Regions from separate parts of the Rhizobium sp. 01L419 genome, predicted to be linked through region 1. Evidence: riboswitches for the same ligand, from Rfam matches in the RefSeq annotation. Region 1 holds a riboswitch; the other holds the start of a gene.
The links. Region 1 has a riboswitch for S-adenosylmethionine ahead of metA (homoserine O-acetyltransferase MetA). Riboswitches for the same ligand answer to the same signal wherever they lie in the genome.
Positions count from the first base shown of each region.

Region 2: another riboswitch for S-adenosylmethionine. It lies ahead of AC1DUP_RS07555 (O-succinylhomoserine sulfhydrylase); the one in region 1 lies ahead of metA (homoserine O-acetyltransferase MetA).

Region 1 is NZ_JBFTSM010000009.1:291,361-295,372, reverse strand. Features, by position in the region: gene AC1DUP_RS19745 (ABC transporter ATP-binding protein/permease) at 1-1,656, opposite strand, end outside; SAM riboswitch at 1,805-1,882, shown strand; gene metA (homoserine O-acetyltransferase MetA) at 1,930-2,853, shown strand; gene AC1DUP_RS19735 (aldose epimerase family protein) at 2,993-4,012, shown strand, end outside.
Region 2 is NZ_JBFTSM010000003.1:118,090-122,101, forward strand. Features, by position in the region: gene AC1DUP_RS07535 (hypothetical protein) at 1-234, shown strand, start outside; gene AC1DUP_RS07540 (hypothetical protein) at 291-572, shown strand; tRNA gene AC1DUP_RS07545 (tRNA-Gly) at 583-656, opposite strand; gene AC1DUP_RS07550 (2'-deoxycytidine 5'-triphosphate deaminase) at 717-1,811, opposite strand; SAM riboswitch at 1,885-1,963, shown strand; gene AC1DUP_RS07555 (O-succinylhomoserine sulfhydrylase) at 2,010-3,194, shown strand; gene apaG (Co2+/Mg2+ efflux protein ApaG) at 3,437-3,829, shown strand; gene AC1DUP_RS07565 (hypothetical protein) at 3,897-4,012, opposite strand, start outside.

The DNA.
Region 1 (4,012 bases):
CGTGCGCTGCCATTCCGGCTCCATGCCTTCGAGCACTTCATCGAAAACGGCCCAGCGCGGCTTGACGAGAAGCAGGCGAGCAAAGCCGATGGCCTTTTGCTCATCGGCATCGAGAAGCTTGTCCCAGCGCGCGCGGCTGTCGAGGCGGGCGATCAGCGAATGCAGGCCGGCAGCCTCAAGTGCGGCCTCGACGGTCGCCTTGTCATAGGCCTCGGGTTTTTGGGGGAAGGAAATTGCCTCGCGCAGCGTGCCGCCCGGCACGTAGGCGACCTGCGGGATGAACAGCATGTCGGCAATGGGCGGTAGGCCCATTGTGCCTTTGCCACAGGGCCAGAGGCCGGCCATGGCCTGGAAGAGCAGGCGGCGGTTCACGCTGTGATCGCCGTTGATCATGACTTTTTCGCCGGCCTTGATCGTCACATCCGCCTCGCGCATCCGGAAGCCGCCGCAATCCTCGATGTCTTCGCCAAGCTTGGCGAGGATGACGACATTCTTCAGCGTCAGCGTATCCGGCGCGGTTTCCTCATAAACGATGGTGTCTTTCAGATCGAAGCCATCGTCCATCTCCAGCAACGCCTGACGGAAATCGGTGACGCGCATCAGCGTGGCGCGCCATTCGGCAATCGGGCCGAAGTTGGCGACGTACCAGCGCAGCGCCGTATTGACCTGATTGAAGGCGCCGACCGACATCATCAACTGGCCGAAGGTCAGCCCGCCAGAAAAATAGGCTGGGGCTGCGACGATAATCGGGATGACGATGACCAGCCAGCCGTACCCTGCCGAAACCCAGGTCAGGTTGGTATTGGCAATGGCCAGCCGCTTGATGACGGCAAGAACATTGGTGATATCGCCGTTGATGCGCTTGCGCTCATTCTCCTCACCGCGCGCCACTGTGATCGCCGGCATGTTCTCATTGGCATGCATCAGCGCGAAGCGCAGTTCGGCCTCCTTCGAGAACCGGTCGGCATTGAGTTTGACGAGCTTGCGGCCGACGACCTGGCTCAATAGCGAGGCTGATGCGGCGTAGAAGATTGCTGCCCAGACCATATAGCCGGGAATGGTGAAGTTATAGCCGCTGATATGGAAGATGAAGCCGCTCGAAAGCTCCCATAGCACGCCGATGAAGCTGACGAGCAGGATGGTCGACTGCAGCAGTCCGAGCACAAGGCCGGTCGTGCTTTCCGCCAGATTCCGCGAATCCTCATGCAGGCGTTGGTCGGGATTTACGCCGATGATGCCGATGGTGGAAAGCTTCAGGGCGCGTTTGCGCTTCAGCCATTGATCGACGAGATCGCGGGAGAGACCTTCGCGCATATAAAGCGCGGTCATCTGGTTCAGCCAGGCCTGCAACACGTTGAGCAGCAGCAGAGCGCCGGCAATCATCGCGAAGACTTCGAGCTGCTTGAAGAATTCGCCGAGGTCACGGCGCTCGAGGGAATCATAGAAGGGCGCATTCCACTCATTGAGGATCACCTGTCCATAGGCGGTTGCCAGGATGATGACGACAAGCGTTATCGCAAGCAGCAGCACCCTGCCGCGAACCTCAGAATTCCAGAATGCGGAGAACATCACTCCAAGTCGATATGTCAGGCTGAGATCATACCCTACCCGGTCCTGACTCTGGATGCCCCTCCCCCTTTCAACGTCATTTGCCATTACAACTTTCCAAATCCGCCCATCCTTACATTAATAACATGGGGGCGTTACTGGTCCATCAACAGATTCCACCACCCATAAAGAAAGCGTGATGGCTTTTGCAGCTATCTGCATTGACAGTTGATTCGCAGCGAGACTGGCGCTATTTAAGGTGCCTCGTGGTGATTTGGCCGGCCGGCTTGCAGCCACGTTAAATAAATCGCTAAAGGGCCGCGTGCGGACCGGTAGCGATTCTTTCGCCGCCGGTTTTTTATTTTGATCGAGTTGACCGCAATGCCCATCAAGATCCCCGACACGCTGCCCGCCTTCGAAACCCTCGTGAACGAGGGCGTGCGGGTGATGACCGAAACGGTGGCGATCCGCCAGGATATCCGTCCCTTGCAGATCGGGCTGCTCAACCTCATGCCGAACAAGATCAAGACCGAGGTGCAGATGGCGCGCCTTGTGGGCGCGTCGCCGCTGCAGGTGGAATTCTCGCTGATCCGCGTCGGCAACCACAAGGCCAAGAATACGTCTGAAGAACATCTGCTCGCCTTCTACCAGACCTGGGAGGAAGTGAAGCACCGCAAGTTTGACGGTTTCATCATCACGGGCGCGCCGATCGAGACGCTGCCCTACGAGGATGTTACCTATTGGAAGGAAATGCAGCAGATTTTCGACTGGACCCAGACGAATGTGCATTCGACCATGAATGTCTGCTGGGGTGCGATGGCGGGGATCTATCATTTTCACGGCGTGCCGAAATATGAGCTGAAGGAAAAGGCCTTCGGCGTTTACCGCCACAGCAATCTCAAGCCCTCATCTGTCTATCTCAATGGTTTCTCTGATAATTTCGAGGTTCCTGTGTCGCGCTGGACCGAGGTGCGCCGGGCCGACATCGAGAAGGTCGATGGTCTTGAGATCCTGATGGAATCCAGCGAGATGGGCGTCTGTCTCGTGCACGAGGCGAAGGGCCGGCGGCTCTATATCTTCAACCATGTCGAATATGATTCCACATCGCTTTCGGACGAATATTTCCGCGACGTGAATGCCGGCGTGCCGATCAAGATGCCGCACAACTACTTCCCGCATAACGATTCCACGCTTGCGCCACAGAACCGCTGGCGCAGCCACGCGCATTTGCTTTTCGGCAACTGGATCAACGAGATTTACCAGACGACGTCCTACGATATCGAAGAGATCGGCTCGGACATCTGAGCGTCATCGGGCGGGCCTACAAATAACGCCGTCGCATTTCTGCGACGGCGTTTTGTTTTCCGGTTTGCCCGGTTGCGGTTTGCAGGAAATGGGGGCAGGTTCCGGTTTCTGGATCCTAGGGATGGAGTGAGCGTCGATCATGGCGGACAAGTTGGAACGGGAAGTTTTCGGACAGACGAAGGACGGCGAGACCGTCCATCGCGTCGTCATCCGCGGCGGCGGATTGACGGTCAAGGTGTTGAGCTGGGGTGCAGTCATCCAGGATATCAGGTTGGAGGGCCATGACTCACCGCTGGTGCTCGGCTTCGAGGATTTCGCAAGCTATCTCGCTCATTCTCCTTTCTTCGGCGCGACGCCGGGACGCTGTGCCAACCGTATTGGCGACGGCAAGTTCACGCTCGACGGCAAGGACTACCAGCTCGAACTCAACGAGAAGGGCGTCACACATCTTCACGGCGGCAGCAATAATATCGGCACGCTTGTCTGGACGGTCGTCGAGCACGAGTCCGACCGCGTGGTGCTGAAGATCGTCGATCCCGATGGCCGTGCCGGTTATCCGGGCAACTGCACGATCCAGGCGACCTATCGCGTGCATGGCGATGGCGAGCTTTCTGTCACCTACGAGACGACAACTGACCAGCCGACGATCGCCAATGTCTGTCAGCATTCCTATTTCAATCTCGATGGCCGGGAGGATGCGCTGGCGCACGACATCATGATCGCCGCCGATCACTATCTGCCGACCAATGAAAGGCAGATACCGACCGGCGAGATCCGCTCCGTCGAGGGCACCGCATTCGATTTCCGTGCGATGGCGCCGATGAAGCGTTTTGCCGGTCAAGAGCAAGCGCTCTACGACCACAATTTCTGCTTTTCGAGCGAGCGCACAGCCAAGCGCTCCGTCGTACTTGCGCGCAGCCTGCATTCCGGCGTGTCGCTGGAAGTGCGTACGACAGAGCCGGGCGTGCAGTTCTATGCCGGCTTCAAGCTCGGCGTGCCGGTGCCGGGTCTCGATGGCCGCAGATACAGTCCCTTCGCCGGCTTCTGCCTGGAAACGCAGATCTGGCCCGACGCCATCAATCACCAGGACTTTCCGAACGCGGTATTGCGTCCCGGTGAAGTGCTGCGCCAGGAAACGGATTATATCTTTACGAAGAAC
Region 2 (4,012 bases), on a different contig from region 1:
GGCCACGTCGCGGGTTCTCGTGTGAAACACGGAGCAGAGCTTCCGATGATGGAAGGGACCGGGCTTACCTCATCCGATCCTGCCTTTTTCGACATTGCCGCTCTAGCAGATCGCGCCACGAGCGGCAATCAGATCGGTCGAGCAGATCAGTCGAGCGACTTCGGAAAAGCAGTAGACCATGGTCGCAACGCCCTTCTCGAAGGGTTGAAGACGTGTGCGCCGTTTGTATCGTGAGCTTTTCGCAATTTGCGGTACAATGACACCGTGCTGCGGAAAGAAAGGCTTCCAATATGAAACTGATCGCACTTGGCCTCATCGGCGCGCTGGCGCTCGCCGGCTGCACGACCGTCGAATATACGGGTCCCGGCATCGAGCCCATTCCCGGCAGCATCACCTATAACGGCCAGCCGCGCACGAAACTGACAAAGTCGCCTGTCGGCTCGACCTTCCCGCACGATTTCATCGACCAGTACGGCCGGCAGGTCGAGGAGACCTATATCATCCGTCCGGACCGCACGTTGGCGATCGCGCATCGCCGATACAGGCCGATCAACATTTTCGGAAGAGATTGAAAGGGGAAGCTGGAGCGGGTGAAGGGAATCGAACCCTCGTATTCAGCTTGGGAAGCTGCTGCTCTACCATTGAGCTACACCCGCCTGATGACTTGAGACTTCCAACAGATGGCCGCCGCTGTCAAGTCGCGGCATCACCGCAGATCAGATGCGGAAATGTTTCGAAAGCTTAAGGCCCTGGGCCTGGTAGTTGGAGCCGAGGCCTGAGCCATAGAGGCTCGCCGGTTGCTCCTGCATGTGTTCGTAAATCAGGCGGCCGACGATCTGGCCGTCTTCGAGGATGAAGGGCACTTCGTGGCTGCGCACTTCCAGCACCGCGCGGCTGCCGCGCCCGCCGGCCGGCGCATGGCCGAAGCCCGGATCGAAGAAGCCGGCATAATGGACGCGGAATTCGCCGACGAGCGGGTCGAAGGGCGTCATTTCCGCCGCGTAATGCGGGGGGACGTGAACGGCCTCACGCGAGACGAGAATGTAGAACTCATCAGGATCGAGGATCAGTTCGTTGCGGCCTCGGCTGTAGAGCGGCTCCCAGAAATCGAAGATATCGTGCTGGGCCTTCTTGTCGACATCGACGACGGCCGTGTGGTGTTTGCCGCGGTAACCGATCAGGCTCTCCTCGTCGCCCGCCAGATCGATCGACAGTGCAATGCCGCCGCCGGATACGTTCGGTTGCTTGGCAGCCACCAGCGTTTCCGTTTCGTGCAGCTTCAGGAGCTCCGGTTCGCTGAGCACAGCATGACCCACACGGAAACGGATCTGCGACAGGCGCGAACCGCGGCGCACGACGATCGGGAAAGTACGCGGGCTGATTTCGAGATAGAGCGGACCGGAATAGCCTGATGGGATCTTGTCGAATTCCTGCGCGTAATCGGTGATGACGCGGGTAAAGATATCGAGACGGCCGGTCGAGCTCTTGGGATTGGCAGAGGCAGACATATCGGCTGGCAGATCGAGACGCTCCATCAGCGGTACGATGTAGACGCAGCCGGTTTCCAGCACCGCGCCTTCGCCGAGATCAATGACATGCAGGCTCAGCCGATCGAGCTTGTCTGCGACAAGGTGAGAAGGGCCGGGCATGAAGCTGGCGCGCACCCGGAAAGCCTTGGCGCCCAGCCGCAGATCCAGGCTCGCAGGCTGGATCTGATCACGATCAAGCTCCCGTTCGCTTTGAAGACGCCCCGTTTCAAACAGCGCGGAAATCGCGCGGTCGGCCAGAATTCCAGTTTCGCGAGCCATCATGCTCCATCCATAATTTGCCGCCGACAAAACCAAAGTCGGGGAATTGACGCAAGCGCAGAACGGCAGTATTGCAATTTTATCCCGTGGTGATTTGGCCGGTCGGCTTGCAGCCACGTTAAATAAGTGGCTAAAAAGACCGGGTTGAAAACCGGTCTGCTTTTGCGGCCGGTTTTTTTGTTGTTTGAAAGTGGTGATGGCATGAGCAAGACCTGGCGCCCGGCAACCCAACTCGTCCACGGCGGAACGCTCCGCTCCCAGTATGGCGAGACATCCGAGGCAATCTATCTCACGCAGGGTTTCGTCTACGATACGTCGGAAGCAGCCGAGGCGCGCTTCAAGGGCGAGACCGAAGGTTTCATCTACGCGCGCTACGGCAGCCCCACCAATGACATGTTCGAAAAGCGCATGTGCATGCTGGAAGGCGCGGAAGATGCCCGCGCTACGGCTTCCGGCATGGCCGCCGTCACCGCCGCCATTCTCTGCCAGTTGAAGGCCGGCGACCACATCGTCGCCGCCCGCGCCCTCTTCGGTTCCTGCCGCTGGGTGGTCGAGACCCTGGCGCCGAAATATGGCATCGACTGCACGCTGGTCGATGGCCGCTACCTGGAGAACTGGGAAAAGGCCATCACGCCGAAGACCAAGGTGTTCTTCCTGGAAAGCCCGACCAATCCGACGCTGGAAGTGGTCGATATTGCCGGTGTCTCCAAGCTCGCCAACCAGATCGGCGCCAAGGTCGTCGTCGACAACGTCTTTGCGACGCCGCTCTTCCAGAAGCCGCTGGAACTCGGCGCCCATATCGTCGTCTATTCCGCGACCAAGCATATCGACGGCCAGGGCCGCTGCCTCGGCGGCGTGGTGCTTTCCGACAAGGAATGGATCGACGAGAACCTGCACGACTATTTCCGTCATACCGGCCCGGCCATGTCGCCCTTCAATGCCTGGACGCTGCTGAAAGGCATCGAGACGCTGCCGCTGCGCGTCAAGCAGCAGACGCAGAATGCGGCAAAGATCGCCGATTTCCTGGCCGAACAGGGCAAGGTCGCCAAGGTCATCTATCCCGGCCGCAAGGACCATCCGCAGGCCGATATCATCGCCAAGCAGATGACCGGCGGCTCGACACTGGTCTGCTTCGAGCTGAAGGGTGGCAAGGAAGCGGCATTCGCGCTGCAGAACGCGCTCGATATCGTCAAGATCTCCAACAATCTCGGCGATTCCAAGAGCCTGATCACCCATCCGGCGACGACGACGCACAAGAACCTGACGGACGAGGCCCGCGCCGAACTCGGCATTTCGCCGGGCACGGTGCGCTTCTCGGCCGGCATCGAAGACACCGACGATCTCATCGAGGATTTCGCCCGCGCACTGGAAACGGTTTCGGCCTGACCCGTCGATTCAAGGGATAGAGCGTTCCTTTGTGCGTCCGAAAGGACGCAGGGCGCTCCTGGCACGGCCGCGGAATACCACCGTGGCCGTGGCATTTGCCTTGAAATTAACACTGAGAGTTAGGCTTAATGAACAAAAGGCGGCCCGACCGAGGGCGGCGGGGCCACGTTCACTGTTCCGTTTCTTGACGCATGAGGACTGTTATAAGATACGGGTAACGTATATTGACTAAGGTGTAAGGCATGTATCGCGCCCTCACACGAGACATCGAAGTGGTTGTCGAACCGTTCTATCTGGAGGAGCAATCCGATCCGGACGACGATCGCTATGTCTGGGGTTATCGCGTCGTCATCGCCAACAACTCCGGCATAGCTGTACGTCTCGTCAACCGCTACTGGAATATTACCGACCAGAACGGGCAGATCGACGAGGTCAGCGGCCCCGGCGTCGTTGGCGAGCAGCCGCGTCTGCAACCTGGCGATACCTATGAATATTCATCGGGCTGTCCGCTGGATACGCCATCCGGCCTGATGTTCGGCCATTACCAGATGGAGACGGACGAAGGCGAGCTGTTCGATGTCGACATCCCCGCCTTCTCGCTCGATTCACCCGGCCTGCTCAGGGTGCTCAACTGATGCGTAACTTCGAACCGAGTGCTCGCGGATGTGCGGCAATGCTGAAGTCTTCAATCGGCAATTTCTATTAAAGCTCAAACGGATCCGATGCGGTCTGAGCATCCGGCTTTGCCTCAAACGGATCTTTTGATTGCGGCTGTGCCGGCTGTTGGGCCACTGCAGCGTTGACAGCCTTTTGACAGA